One region of the Halobacillus naozhouensis genome, then DNA from elsewhere that is predicted to be linked to it. Evidence: riboswitches for the same ligand, from Rfam matches in the RefSeq annotation. Region 1 holds a riboswitch; each other region holds the start of a gene.
What was found. Region 1 has a riboswitch for thiamine pyrophosphate ahead of P9989_RS01470 (thiazole synthase). Riboswitches for the same ligand answer to the same signal wherever they lie in the genome.
Positions count from the first base shown of each region.

Region 2: linked by a shared signal. The riboswitch ahead of P9989_RS20040 (YkoF family thiamine/hydroxymethylpyrimidine-binding protein) and the one ahead of P9989_RS01470 (thiazole synthase) in region 1 are both predicted to bind thiamine pyrophosphate.
Region 3: linked by a shared signal. The riboswitch ahead of thiT (energy-coupled thiamine transporter ThiT) and the one ahead of P9989_RS01470 (thiazole synthase) in region 1 are both predicted to bind thiamine pyrophosphate.
Region 4: linked by a shared signal. The riboswitch ahead of tenA (thiaminase II) and the one ahead of P9989_RS01470 (thiazole synthase) in region 1 are both predicted to bind thiamine pyrophosphate.

Region 1 is NZ_CP121671.1:251,509-255,240, reverse strand. Features, by position in the region: gene thiS (sulfur carrier protein ThiS) at 1-60, opposite strand, end outside; gene P9989_RS01480 (thiamine phosphate synthase) at 57-653, opposite strand; gene thiH (2-iminoacetate synthase ThiH) at 656-1,759, opposite strand; gene P9989_RS01470 (thiazole synthase) at 1,756-2,544, opposite strand; TPP riboswitch at 2,633-2,738, opposite strand; gene P9989_RS01465 (SDR family NAD(P)-dependent oxidoreductase) at 2,824-3,627, opposite strand.
Region 2 is NZ_CP121671.1:3,921,428-3,925,159, forward strand. Features, by position in the region: gene P9989_RS20030 (ABC transporter ATP-binding protein) at 1-1,049, opposite strand, end outside; gene P9989_RS20035 (ECF transporter S component) at 1,046-1,624, opposite strand; gene P9989_RS20040 (YkoF family thiamine/hydroxymethylpyrimidine-binding protein) at 1,632-2,234, opposite strand; TPP riboswitch at 2,333-2,436, opposite strand; gene P9989_RS20045 (DUF4037 domain-containing protein) at 2,494-3,267, opposite strand; gene P9989_RS20050 (GNAT family N-acetyltransferase) at 3,553-3,732, opposite strand, start outside.
Region 3 is NZ_CP121671.1:1,560,958-1,564,689, reverse strand. Features, by position in the region: gene P9989_RS08235 (DUF1028 domain-containing protein) at 1-653, opposite strand, end outside; gene thiT (energy-coupled thiamine transporter ThiT) at 778-1,350, opposite strand; TPP riboswitch at 1,428-1,528, opposite strand; gene rpsN (30S ribosomal protein S14) at 1,697-1,966, shown strand; gene P9989_RS08220 (hypothetical protein) at 2,045-3,010, opposite strand; gene P9989_RS08215 (DoxX family protein) at 3,254-3,628, opposite strand; gene P9989_RS08210 (DUF2200 domain-containing protein) at 3,725-3,732, opposite strand, start outside.
Region 4 is NZ_CP121671.1:4,016,678-4,020,409, forward strand. Features, by position in the region: gene thiD (bifunctional hydroxymethylpyrimidine kinase/phosphomethylpyrimidine kinase) at 1-757, opposite strand, end outside; gene tenA (thiaminase II) at 754-1,443, opposite strand; TPP riboswitch at 1,486-1,589, opposite strand; gene thiW (energy coupling factor transporter S component ThiW) at 1,595-2,089, opposite strand; TPP riboswitch at 2,176-2,287, opposite strand; gene P9989_RS20530 (PucR family transcriptional regulator) at 2,375-3,732, opposite strand, start outside.

The sequences.
Region 1 (3,732 bases):
CAACGTCATAACGTTTTCTGGACACTTTAGAGATTCTCCATTTACCTGTATGGTCATCATGAACCCCATCCTTTCCTGTACCACTCATATTGTTTCACCGCATCGTCTGCATCCAACAAACCAGATACAACCGCTATCCCTGCTGCACCAGCCTCTTGTATGTCCGGAGCATGTTCCGGTTTAATCCCTCCTACCGCAATAACCGGCAACGTAACCGAATCGGTCAGCTCTTGTAACAGCCTCAATCCCCGCGGCTCTTTGCCTGGCTTTGAGGAAGTCGGATAAATGTGACCGAACATAACGTAATCAGCCCCCTCACCTTCTGCCTGTTGAGCTTCTTTAATGGAATGCACGGACTTTCCAATTCGTAAGGAAGGAAAATATTGAAGCACATCTCTTACGCTTAAGCTTTGATTCGTGAGCTGGGCGCCCCCAGTTCCAAAACAATGCGCAATATCTACACGGTCATTGACAACAATCTGTTCAGACGCTGTTCCTCGTTTCCGCATCTCGATGATTCCCTGTGAGATTTCTTCTGCACTCCTCCGTTTTTCCCTTATATGAAAAAATACATCCTCACCATGAAGCGGGGCGATTTTGTCAGCGAACTGATTCATTGGCCATTTGCCATTTGAGATCACATGAAATTCCATCTCTACACGATTTGCCAGTCTTTCATAACTGGTTGATATCCTTTTTTATGAAGCAACTGACGAATCTCCTCGACAGAACGTTCGTCAGAAATCTCAAATTGGCTCTGAGTCTCCTCAGGTTGAGCATATCCTCCAACTTCAGTTGAGGAAGAAGCCGACATTTTGGTCACCCCAAGCGGAATCAGTTGATCGCGTAGTTGGGGAGTTTCACGCGTTGATACTATAATACCTGCCCGTGGTAGAAATAACCTGAACGCAAGCATAGCCTGAACCATATTTTTATCGGTTACATGAACTTCGGGTTGAAAGCTCCCCGCATTCGGCTGAACCCTTGGGAACGACATCCCAATTTCAGTTTCCAAGTATTTATCTTGAAGATAATGTCCGTGCAATCCAGCTATATAACTTTCCTTACGCCAATCATTAAGACCAAGCAGAGCACCAATCGTGACAGACCTCATTCCAGCCTGACACCCTCTCTCTGGTGTGTCTAATCGATAGTTGTAAAACCGCTTCGGCCCTTTTGTATGCAAAGCACGATATATATTTTCATCGTAGGTTTCTTGAAAAACTGTCAGAGCGTCAATCCCGCTCCCCACTAATTTTTCATAATCTTCCCGATCCATCGGCTGAACTTCGAGCCCTACGGATGAGAAATACTTCTTAAGCACCTTCAAAATTTTCGTCAGGTAATCAACAGATGAATGAATACGGGACTCTCCCGAGAGAATGATAATTTGTTCAATCCCCATTGCTGCAATCGCTTGAGCCTCCTCTTCTACTTCTTCCATCGTTAACCGCCTTCTAGGGAAAACGTTATCGACACTGAAGCTGCAGTATTTGCATGTATTTACACAGTAATCGGACACATAGAGCGGTAGAAACAGCTGCATCGTGTAGCCAAAGTGCTGCAATGTGACTCGATGCGCTTTCTGAGCCATCTCTTCTATATATCCTTCCGCGGCAGGGGACAGTAAAGTGAGATAATCCGATTCCGTTAGTCGGTCTTTTCGCAAAACTTTCTCGACGTCAGTCGTTGTCACCTCATTAAACCATGTGTGAAACGGCTGGTCTTTCAGCTTTTCATATACGTTATAGAAACTCATTGATCCCCACCTCCTGTTGGCGTTAAAAATCCTGTAAGCGGGGAAGAAGCTTTCGCCTGAATTGATGATGGCTCAAGCCCTGTCCGATAAGCTAATCTTCCGGCTCTAACGGCCATGTCAAAAGCCTTCGCCATAGCCACAGGGTCATCCGCAGTAGCAATAGCTGTATTCACAAGCACAGCATCTGCTCCCATTTCCATCGCCTCCGCAGCTTCAGATGGCCTGCCAATACCTGCATCCACCACAATGGGTACATGGATTTCGTCAATCATAATCCGAATCATTTCTTTCAAGCGGATCCCCCGATTGGAGCCAATTGGGGACCCCAACGGCATGATGGCAGCTGCCCCAGCTTCTTCCATACGTTTAGCGGCCATTAAATCAGGACTCATATAAGGCAGAACAACAAACCCCTCCTCAACCAGCGCTTTCGTGGCTTTAATTGTCTCCTCATTGTCCGGCAGAAGGTATTTTTGATCGGAAATCACCTCAATTTTCACCCAACTGCCCATTCCGCTAGCTTTTCCAAGCCGGGCAATCCGCACCGCTTCTTCAGCCGTCCTCGCCCCTGAAGTATTCGGCATTAAGGTCACCTTTTTAGGAATGTCGCTGACGATATGCTTGCCGGAACCAGTTAAATCCACCCTTCTTATCGCTACTGTAACCACTTGTGAATGAGACTGTTCAATTGCCTCGTGCATCTCATTATGGTTCGCAAATTTCCCAGTCCCTGTAAACAAACGACTTTCAATCTCTTCCCCTGCAATGACCAATGGATCCTTCATCACATCTCCTCCTCCTTCATTTTTCAATAAAAAAAAGCTCACCTGCGCTAGGGTGAGCTTCGAATTAACCTTATGCATTACACAATACATTGAGTCTCGGAAGCTTCCCTACGCTGGTTCTAACCAAAATCAGGTTCAAAGGGTCGGAATTACTCTTCCTCTCAGCCACATGCCTGGCACCCCTAGCTTTTTTCCTATTCAATTGTTGAAAATTTTTTGGACCATTCACTTAAAGGATAGCAAAACTATTTCACTTTGGAAACAACTTCCTGTATTTTTTCACCTCATTACACTTCCACCAGAAATTTTTACAGACTCACCGACGATGTTCCCGGCTGCCTCTGACAACAAAAACACAATTGTATTCGCTACTTCTTCGGCTGTAGAAATCCTACTAGAAGGAATTCCGTCTTCCGCCACCTTTAATTGCTCTTCAAAACTTCTTTTATTCCGTTCTCCTTTGGAACGAATGGAGTCTCGACCCATATCAGTATCGACATAACCTGGACAAACGGCATTTACCCGAATGTTGTGTTCAATTGCTTCGACAGCGAAAGATTGGGTAAATCCAGTTATAGCAAACTTCGAGGCACTATAGGCTGTGTTTGCATACGTACCGCGCAGTCCTGATAATGAGGACAAGTTGACAATGGCTCCTGCTTTCTGAGGCTTCATTCTTTCATAGACAAGTTGGGTGAAAAGTACGGTAGAAAAATAATTTAACTCCATCACCTGGCGAAGATCTTGTTCCGTTAAGTTGTCGAGAGGACCACCGCCAACCACTCCCGCTGAATTGACAAGACCCGTAATTGGCCCGTTTTCCTTCACCGCTTGTTCAACTAATTGATTACGACTTTTATCATCATTAAGGTCAGCAGGATGAGCATATACATGTACAGATTCGTTTACGTCTTCACACTCATTCTTAAGTTCATTTAAATTCTCCTCTCTTCGTCCTGTGATCGTTACATGAGCTCCAGCTTGAACAGCTGCTTTTACTGTGGCATACCCAATTCCTCCTGTAGCCCCAGTAATCAGAATATGTTCTTTCTTAAGAGCTTCATTTGAAAAAATATTTCTCACGAATTCCGCCTCCTTTACAGCTATGTCTTTCCATACCTTTTAACCCGAGTTATGAAACTGTCTCTTCTAATTGCATTACAATTGTGCGGGGTCGTACAATAGTCG
Region 2 (3,732 bases), 550 kb from region 1:
ATTTGCAGACCTGCCATGACTCTGGAAAGAGAGGTTTTCCCACTGCCATTCCCGCCAATTATAGCTATGAATTCTCCTTTTCTGATTTGCATGGATACGCCGGAAATAATCCTGGTGTTGCTTTTACTCCATGAAATCGATGATAATTGAAGAATGGTTGAAGGAGGTAGACTTTCCTTTGCCAGAGAAGAAAGCATAACCTGCTCTTTCGAACCCTTCCACCCAGTAATAACATCATGAACGGTCAACGGGAAGTATTCACATTGATGGAGCCATCCACTTTCCATAACCAATTCAGTTACAGCCGGCATCGCTATTCCCTGACTCTGTAAGGTACGTGAGTGCATGGCCATCCCGTGTCTTATGGGACCGTCATAAAATATCCCGCCGCTTCGATTTATCATCAATCCCCGTTCAATAAAAGAGACCCATCCATCTAATTGATGTTCAATAACAAGCAGCGCAAAGCCCTTTTCCTTTTGAAGAATTTCGATGGTCTGGATAAAATCACGTGTAGCGATCGGGTCCAGATTAGCGGTTGGTTCATCCAAAATTAACAGCTCAGGCTCCATCGCAAGAACACAGGCTAAAGCAAGCTTTTGTTTTTGCCCGCCTGATAATGTTTGTATCGATCGCTGTCTTACTCCTTTTAAACCTACAAGCTGGAGAGCATAATCAATACGGGCAGAGATCCTCTCAACCGGTGTATTGATATTTTCCAGACCAAATGCCACTTCATCTTCCACTGTGATCATACAGAATTGACTTTCAGGATCTTGAAAAACTACCCCCACATGCTGACTCATTTCCCCAGGGAAATAACTTTCCACAGGAATGTCCCTGAACTTGATTTCACCCGTCATCATTCCGTCCAATTCTCGTGGATAAATGCCATTTAAAGCATACGTTAACGTACTTTTACCGCATCCACTTGGCCCTAATAACAGCAGCCGTTCCCCCTCATCTATTGAAAAGTTTATTTCTGATAAAACATGGTCATTTTCTTGTTCAAACTGGATATTTAGTTGATGAACATCTAATAACCTCATGCCGTCTTCTTCCTTCGCTGTTCTTTTCCAAGAGCAAATCCAGTCAGGACGCCCGTTTTCGCCAGGGCATCACCTATGGCCTTCCCTAACAAACCAGAAAGGAGCGCACCACTTATCATCCGAACGATAAGCATACTAACAAGGTACCCCGTTCCAAATACAGCATACCCGGAACGAAAGTACCCCCATATGAAACTAAACACAGCTGCTCCAACCCCGGCCAACATTAATACAGCTAGATTATATGATTTATACCTTGTTACGGCAAAGGCAGCCTCTGCCCCAAGCCCCTGGATGATCCCTGTTAGGATTAAAATCGGCCCCATTGCATTTCCGAGCAGCATTTCTACAGTTGCTGCAATCGTTTCCGATAAAAACGCTGCTCCTTTTTTCCGTATAATATAGGCAGCTATGACAGAGACGATAAACCAAATTCCGAAGATCACATCATATCCAATTGGACCAAATAGTCCAGCCAGCAGCTTTCCAACAGGCAGAAATGCTAAATAAACAACAGCAAATACTACGGAAAGTACGGACATCACAACAATTTCTTTCAATTTCCAATTTTCCAGTCCCATTTTATTTTCCTCCTTTTTTAGATGGACTGTTTGCAGAGATCGTAACGGTCATCACCGTATGAGAAGAACCTTGCTCATCTGTCTGCTGGAATACTTGCTCCAACCCATTAAACACTCGGTTTCCATCTCCATCTAAACGCGTAGAATAATGAGCCTCACCTACCTCAACTCCCCGCTTCTTCATGTCTTCAATCTGACTATAAATAACATCCATATAGTTTCCGCCACCCATAGGGTATAAGGAAAATTTGGCCGCCACCTCTTGATCGATCAACCCGCTTGTGGAAACATTTTGCGCTAGATTATCCTCAGCCATGTACACATCGCCGGCCGAATCACCTGGACATCCTATTGAATAGGTTGCTTGAAAAACTACATGTTCCCCTGTTTTTGCTGCTTGTAAAAATATCGCTTTTGTTACATCAAACACATGAATCATCCGTCCTCTTACTGTCGTTGTCACATCATCTGTCTTCATCCAGACTTTCGAAGTTTCCACCTCATTTAGCGAGGACTTGATAATCTCTACAAAACGATCAGACATCGGGTAGATCGAAAATGAACTTCCTGCAATTCGATTACTGGATCCACAAACTTCACTCATGTTTAACTTCCTCCTTATTAGTAAGCAAAAGCATAAAAAAACTGCACCCCAGGGGAGTGCAGTTACGAACGTATGTATATGTGTATATCATTACCATTCTACGATCGACTCCACTTCCCCACGCTAGTATTATCTAGTTCGGGTTCTAAGGGTCGGAAACAGTTTCCTCTCAGCCGCGTACGCAGCTCCCCTAGTGTTGTTAGCTCTATGCAATTTTGTCACACTTACATCGTAATCAATGGTTATTAATTTGTAAAGCCTATTCTTTTTCCCTGACAAGCTCCTGAACTTCTTGAACTACCTGCTCAAGTTCATGTAATCCTTGATCTGGGCTCGATAAAAATACACGTTCCATTCTTTTAGTAATATCGGTTGGTTTAATATTCATTTCATCCAAAGTCTGTTGCTGCCATTTGAAGTCAGGGTGATGGACATACATGCAATTTAACCCATATAATATTCCCATCAAATGACGCTGCATCGTTGTCATGACCGAATAAAGCATCAACCAATCTTCTCGTTCTAGTAAAACCCTTCGGTTCTTCCATTGATTCCCAAAATCTGAATATGCATCAATCATCACGTGTCCCAATTGTTCAGGGTACACCTGGACTTTGGCCTTGAAACCATCCATCAATTCAGCGCCTGCTACAGGAACGCCGTAGTGAATCGATGAAATCAAACATTGACCAGCTAAACTAATATCAAATTCTTTTGTTACACGATTGATCACCTTACGAATTGTTTCGGTGAGAAAGCTGCTTATTTCGAACTTAACACCCTCAAACTTAAATGTTTCGGACCATTCATCATCTTCAAATCCATAGAAATCTAGCAGCTCTCCATTCACCTGTTCAATTACTGATAACCTGTCTTGATCTGTCGGCCCCTCAGACCATAGGACGTTCAACTCGATATCTGAGAAACTATCCTCCCAGCCACGTGCAACAGAGCCAGCAATATAAACAGCTTCCACCTTAGCATTTTGCTCATATACCTTTGCCACTTTTCTAGCCAATTCTTCTAGATTCATCACCTAATCACCACCACCTTTTGCTGACTTCCCTCCACGGGTCTTTCAAAGATGAATACATACTAACATAAGCGGAGTTATTAGCTTCTCCTGTAAACGTAAATTTACAAAAGACTTTCCTCATCAGACCAGCCAAGAAACGTGGAGTTTACCCTAACTCCGTTATACTTTAAATTAATCAAGCAAACATGACCTTATGAACACTTTAATGTTACCAAAGATTAGTAGATGAAGCGAAATAGATATATACCCATTAAACACATTCGACGATATCCGATTAATAATCTATCTCATTTTCCTTTTATACAAGTTGCTTCGGTCTACTTCTCTACACCCATTGTAATCAAATACCTTTAGCATTGGTTCGTTTCGGCAGCTGGTCGAGCCAATATAATATTCAGCACCGACTTTATCTCGCAGAACAGATAAGGCTTGGCGGTGCAAAGCCTTGCTTTTCCCTTTCCC
Region 3 (3,732 bases), 1.3 Mb from region 1:
TTCGATTCCCCAAAATAAAGTTGCTGAAGCTGGTAGATTCGGAATAACTCCTGGACTGGTTCGGGATGGTCGTCAACTCTTAGATCGATAAAGACGTCACTCAGCCCACCGTAACCCCCTTGATCTTTCACCACATAAATTGCGGCCGACTGCCTTCCTCTGCTGTCACCACCAGCTTGTTCCGCGGCTTCAAGCCCTTTCAACAAACGGTCTGCTAACGAACCTATGCTTGTCTCAAAAGCCTTTCCCATTTCAGTGACGGTGGCTTCATTAACTAGAATATTGCCTTGGGCGGTATAGTGTTGACCAGTTACTCCGCCAGCCCAGTCATAGCAGCGGTTTCCTGTAAATGTAGCTGCCCTTCCTTGCGCGTCCACAATCCCCACTTGTCGGTCAGGAGCACCTGCATCTCCAGCGATTAATGTGTCAACGGCTTCCTGAGCGGTCAAGCCTTTACTTAATAGCTCCAGTCCTTCTGGACCATAAGCTGGATTAGCAAAAGCTTGTGTGGCAATTGCCCCAACTCCGGCCTTTGCCCATGGGACGACGGCTCCGACCCCTAAGAATTTCGACTGAACAGCAACCCCAAGTTCTTCTGTTTCCGGGTCAAATCCGACAATTGAATACGTAGCAATGATGTTTGATTGGTTCATCGTCTTCTACTCCCTTCCTACTACACTCATTCGACCTTTTTTAACGATTTCCCTTTCTATTTTTTCTCGAGAAAAGAAAAAACCTATTTTCACAGCACGAAGCTGTAAAAAATAGGTTCTTGATTTACGAGCGATTGAGCAGTAAAGTCGGCCGCTGTGAGAACAGCAAGCATAATACAATCGCACTAACGATAAACGCCGGCAGCATATATCCCCCATTATAAAGTAGAGAATATAACCATACCGGCTGGCCTGGCGGAGCAAATTCTCCATAAAAAACAATCCCTGCAGCGAAGTGGCCTAAGAAGCGGAACAGACTGCCGATAAATGCGCCTAACACCAGCCAGACAGCCATTCGCTTTACCTTTCTCGAGCGGGCCGCTTCCCATACCGGCCTGGCAAAAATTCCGGCGAGACCAATCACACCAAACGCTACAAAATAATCAAGGAACGTTTGCATTGGTGTCAAAATATAAGCTCCAAATAAAATTTGATAGAAACCGAGCAGCAGCCCCGTCAGCACTCCGCCGCCAAGCCCCCACCTAAACGCCATGATAAATACGGGAACCATTGCAAACGACACCGAGCCTCCCTGGGCCCAAAGTTTAAACGAAAGAAATGGAATAATATCAAGTAAGATGGCTAATGCCGAAAAAATCGCTACCTCTACTAAAAACAAAACACGTTTATTTCGCATCCCTCAACCTCCTTTTTCCATAGAAAAAAAGCGATGCCACAGGGAAGCTTCCTGATGGAGGAGTCCCGTTGCATCGCCATCAAAAAAGCCACCATCCCTACGTCAGTACTAACTGACAGGTTCGAAGGGTCTGAACAAGTCTGTTCACTCTCAGCTTAAAGCTCCCCTTGAAGGCTTATATTCTTTCGCTCTTTTTGCTATGGATCTATTATAAAGCAATCTCTAGATTCTATCAATGACTAAGAAGATCAGAGGACACTGGCTACCTTTCTCTGTTTGACAAAAAAAGGACAAAGTTATACAATGTAAATCGTAATTATTACTATTTAAAGGGAGGAGAACTGTCATGGCCAAACAAGCTATGGTCCAAAAAGAACGCAAACGTCAGGCGACGTATGAAAAATATAAAGAAGTACGTAAGCAACTAAAAGCAGAAGGTAATTATGAAGCATTGCGCAAACTGCCAAGGGATTCATCCCCTACTCGCCTTCATAATCGTTGTGCCGCTACAGGAAGACCTCATGGGTATATGAGACAGTTCGGACTATCAAGAATTAAGTTTCGTGAACTTGCCCATAAAGGCCAGCTTCCTGGCGTAAAAAAAGCCAGCTGGTAAAAAACTCAGAAGCCTATTTTAGCTTCTGAGTTTTTTACTGTTGCTACAAGGTCACATGAATTTTCGTAAACCGACGTCCTATTCGATTAATGGAATTTCGATATCCTCACCAACCTCAAGAATCAAATTTTGCCGATCCTTCACTGGTGCAAAAACCATTACATAGTTATCTGCATCATGTACCTCTTCCTTACTATAGATCGGCACAACCTTCTTCCCAGCTGACCTCAAAAAGACACCCGCTTTTTTCTTATTAGCTCTGTATCCATATTCCTTACCTGTTTCTCTAGGATTAAGGAATAGTTTTTCTAGTTTACTTCTCTTTTCATATTGTCTTCCACTTTCATCCGTATAAATTTTAATATCAGATCCAGTAACGACGACTCTTGTTTCTAAGGCAGAAAATTCCACCTGCTTAATGTTGTATGTTTCACCTTTAAAAGTGAATTCTTTATTGATTTCAGTTTTTTCTCTGGCAAAGGTGGCAGAAGGCTTAAGCTTGAATTCTAGAGGCCAAGTTGTCCGTACACTGCCATTTCCACCGTTTTTCCAGATGGTCAAATCTTCAATCTCTAAACGAATGTTCTGTCCCTCATATTCTTTTATTGATTCGAAGGATAAGGCCTCGTATACTGTGTTCTCTGTTTTACTGTAATATCGGCTTCCCCAGCCCACATTTTCTAATGATATCTTTTCATGGCCGACAATCAAATTAACCTTACTGACACCTTCCCAAAGGTCAATATAATAATTCTTTAAATTTTTCTCTTCACTATGATAGGTCAAAAGGAGTTTTGTTTCTTTATCATCGGTTAAAACCCTTTTGAAATGGACGGTTATGTCATACCTTTCATCATAATATTTTTGATCTAGCACTTGGCCTTGTCCCGATTTCACAGCCGCCCTTACACCAGCGTCATCAATATGCCGACTCATGAAAATATTGCCCTCTGCCTTCTCAGAGGCCGTCGATGGTATGAAAACTAGTGTCGCACCAATGGCTAAAACCATTAATATCGAAATGCCAACCACAATTTTCTTCATATGTACCTCCTAAAAAGTTTGTCTTTTACCATATGAAGATTCCTACATTTTTATTTCATTTCTTCGGCTATCGAAATCGTTAAATATCACCAATCTTATTCCACAATATAGTCCTTAAAATATAAAAAGGGTGCAGTTCCCTATTCCAATTCCAGAATGCGCCCCATTATTTAACACTCAAGAATATGGTCCTATTCAAAAAAGGACACCTTATTCAACAAGGCACCCTGATTCTGGAACAGTCTATCTATTATCTTTTCTTCCCAGCGTTAACGCCCCAGCAACCAGTGGAACTTGCAAGGGTAAACGCAACCATAGAATCCAAGGATTCGCTTGTTCTCCCGGCCGGAATGATATTTTTTTCACAGCCATGTACACATTTGCTGGAAAAACAGCGGTCGTAAATAGTGCTAAGAGTTTCCCTGTGATATGTTGTCCTTTTTTCACCCAAAGCAAGACGGAAAAAATCATTTCAAAAACACCTGACACCAGCACGATGGACCGTCGTGAGGGAAGTGTTTTCGGGACAATCCTGCGAAAGCTTCGTTCATGGACGAAATGCAAGATGCCGGCTCCAACTAAGAGGATGGAATATAGTGTTCGAAAAAACACCTTCATATGTATACCACCTTTTCCATTTACTATTTATTCAACAAAAAAACACCGATTCTTTTATATTTTATAAATGGAAGCAGTGTTTCTTCGTTTTAATTATTATTTCC
Region 4 (3,732 bases), 450 kb from region 1:
TTCCTTGACCAAGTTCAAACGAATGTCGGATCGCTTCCGTAACAAAATACTTGGACTGTTCGATAGCTTCTATAAGAGATGTGCCGTGACTTAAATGGGCAGTGATAGCAGCAGAATACGTACAGCCTGTTCCATGCGTGTTTTCTGTATCAATTCGCTTACTTGAAAAAGTATGAATGTCAGAACCATCAAATAGAACATCTATGGCTTGGCCTTTTCTATGCCCCCCTTTTACTAAGGCAGCACTTGCTCCGAAACTCGTAACAATTTGCTCAGCTGCTTCTTTCATATCTTCGATGCTTTGTATGGACTCACCTATAATATCCTCCGCTTCAGGAATGTTTGGCGTGACGAGTGTTGTGTAAGGCAGCAAATTATCACGAAGCCACAAGCGTGACTCCTCTTCCATCAAAGGGTCGCCGCTTTGGGCCATCATTACAGGGTCCATGACATATGGAGCTGCGACTGCTGGCAGCCAACTCTTGATGGCCTTCATCATTTCAATGCTTGCTATCATTCCTGTTTTAAACGCATGAATGGGCATATCTGAAGAAACGGCTTCTAATTGTTTCTTTAGCATATCAATAGGCATGTCGTGGATATCCTTCACCCCTGTCGTATTCTGAGCGACAACCGAGGTAATAACGCTCATGCCATAGCTTTTTAATTCTTGAAATGTTTTTAAATCAGCTTGAATGCCCGCACCGCCACTTGGGTCCGTGCCGGCAATCGTTAATGCACAAGCCGCTTGATTCATGTTGAGGTCACCGCCTCTCCTGTCGGCCATTCTTCACAAGTGTACGCCATTTCCCAGAAGTTTAACTCGAGCTGACAGCTCTTGCGAAAGGCATCCTTCATCCGTTTCAGCTCACTTTCTGAAGCCTCTTCGGCCAGCTCATTGAGGCGTTCACGCATGGCCATGGACAGCGTATCAAACTCCTCATTTGCGTAGAAATCTATCCACGGGTAGAACGTATGATTAGGTGTTGGCTGATATTTTTTCATCAAATGGTTGCCGATTTCGAGATAAGTCCATGGACACGGAAGCAAGGCAGCGAGAATTTCTCCGAGCCCTCCCATTTGAGCATGATACATCATGTGTTTAACATAATGATCAGCTGTTGGCGGCAGCGGGTAACCTTGCAATTCGTCATAACCTACACCGATGACATCGCAAAAGTTGTGATGAGGGTGGGTTTCACTGTTTAGCACAAACCCGACTTGTTCACTGAAATAGCCCATATCACGGCGCTCAGTTGATTTTGATATTGCAACACCATAAACGTGCATAAAGGCATTTAAATACTCATAATCAGCCTTAATATAATGAGCCAATACTTTTTGCGGTACTTCACCTTTTCCAATACCATCAACAAATGGATGGCGAAAAATGGCTTCAAATAGTTCGTTATTTTCTTTTCGTAATGTTTCAGTAAATGTCATAGAATTTGCCTCCTTAGATTATAGGAAGCCACTGAAAGATGCTTTGAGATGAGGCTACTTCCCTCACGCTGGTATTAGCCAGATCAGGTTCAAAGGGATAAAGGGAAATTCCTTATCTCAGCATACTTGCACCCCTAGTAGTTTCCGAAGATTATAGATTTGTTTGAGGAATTGCATGGTTTTGACGAACCTTTGATACTACGAACCAACCGATCACTGCACCAGTTGTACTGCTGATGAGAAAGGACGGCAAGAAGGCTAATGCCCCCGCAGAACTTCCCATTAGAAAGTTGGCATAAGGCACGGAGAGCATAGCACCGATAAATCCAGTCCCTATCACCTCACCCGCTGCAGCTGTCCAGGTTTTTCCAGACCATTTGTAAAAGTAACCCGCTAGCAAAGCTCCAATCATTCCTCCTGGAAACGCAAGCAAAGTTCCGAGTCCAAGCAGATTGCGAAGCAGGCCGATCATAAAGGCAATCACAACGGCCGGAATTGGACCAAGCGTGACGGCAGCCATAACATTGACAGCATGTTGAACAGGATAAGCCTTAGCTATTCCAGCTGGAAACCAGAGCATTTGCGAACCAAGCGTTCCGATAGCTACAAATACAGCCATGGTCGTTAATAGTCGAGTTCGATTCATATTTTCCCTCCTCTCTTAGAAGGGGAGTGAACATGAAAAAAGCCAGATCCCGGGGGACCTGGCTTCGAACGGATAAAGTCATAAGAAATTTCTTCTGACTACTTCCCTCCGCTGGTCTTAACCAGATCAGGTTCATAAGAGTCGAAAAGCTTTTGCGCTTTTCTCTCAGCCCGTATTAGGGCCCCCCTAGTAGTTGATGTATCAAAACTATTCACTTGGTTGCTTTTATCATAACAGAGAATATTTCGAATGTCATCATGAATCATTCTTTAGTAAAACTCCCTGTTATTCTTCTTCCACCTTCTTCAGCTTCCATAACCTTACACTAAGTTCCAGTAAAAACATATCGTCTGCATTTAACAACGATAAGCCTGTCAAATGTTCAATATTGCGCAATCTGTGGAGTAATGACTGCCGATGTAACATCAGGGCCCTCGCTGTTTGACTGACATTACTATTGTATTTATTGTAAACGATAAACGTATGAATAAGATCTGCCTGACGTTTCTGATCATACAGAATCAGCGGTTGTAACGTGTCTTTGACAATGTTTTCAATTTCTTTTTCATGGGAAAGGGCCATGAGGAGCCTGTTCATACGGGTATCGCTAAAGAAGGTCCGATTCCCATCTTCATGTTGCTGCTTGCCGATATTTAAAGCGGTCACCGCCTGGTCGTACCCTTGATGAAACACAAAGACTCCATTCTTAGGGAAAGATATTCCCCAGGAAATATTAATGCCCGCCAGTAATTCATTTAATCTACGTTCGATAAGGTCGAGGAATTGGTTGCTCGTTTCCATATAAGGGTGGTCATCTGCTTCTAGGTACACAATAACTTCCCCATCTTCAAACGTAGTCATGGTCCGACGTTTTAATACATCGCCCGCATGAGTAACCTCTTTTTGAATGTAATAATTCCGGCTGTTCATCGAGGAAGATAAGACTGATTGCTCCCCGGCTTTCTCTATCTGATTATTTTTCTTCTTAAAGCGGATTGACCCCACAAGGCAAATGTAGGGCAAGGTTAATTCGTAGCCAAGTAGTTGAGCCTTGGACAGCATTTGTTTATCTACTTCCACTTCACTTTTCGCTAAATCTAATAAAAAATCATCTCTAAGCCGGATTTCCGTCATTTCAATGGCATTTTCTTTTACAAAATAGAGGGCACAAGCCGTTAGAGCATGTTCCAATATATTTAAGACAGGCCAGGTTAACTCTTCATTATCTCTTGGCTGAAATAGCAGATAGCCTTGCTTTTTATAATTGGATAGAATGGTAAGCTGATAACAAAACTGTTCCCCAATTTTATATTCTTCAATGTAATGATAGAGAGGATGGTCGCGAAACGGGGTCTCCTCAGTCGGGATAAGTTCATAGTCTCCTTCTTCCACCCCATTTAGAACGTCAATCATCCGCTGATCAAAGTCATAATTCGCCCTGACTATCTTGTTATGATCACTAATGGCCACAGGAATTTTCGAATACTGAAAGAGAATGGTCATTATCTCTTGCAGACCTTTGCCATTTAACACACAGTTAATGAGTTCCTGCCGAACACTTTCCGCCTGTTTCTGTTCAAATTCTTTCTCTTTGCTTATTTCGGCTAATACATCTTGCAAAATATCACCGAATCGTACATTCC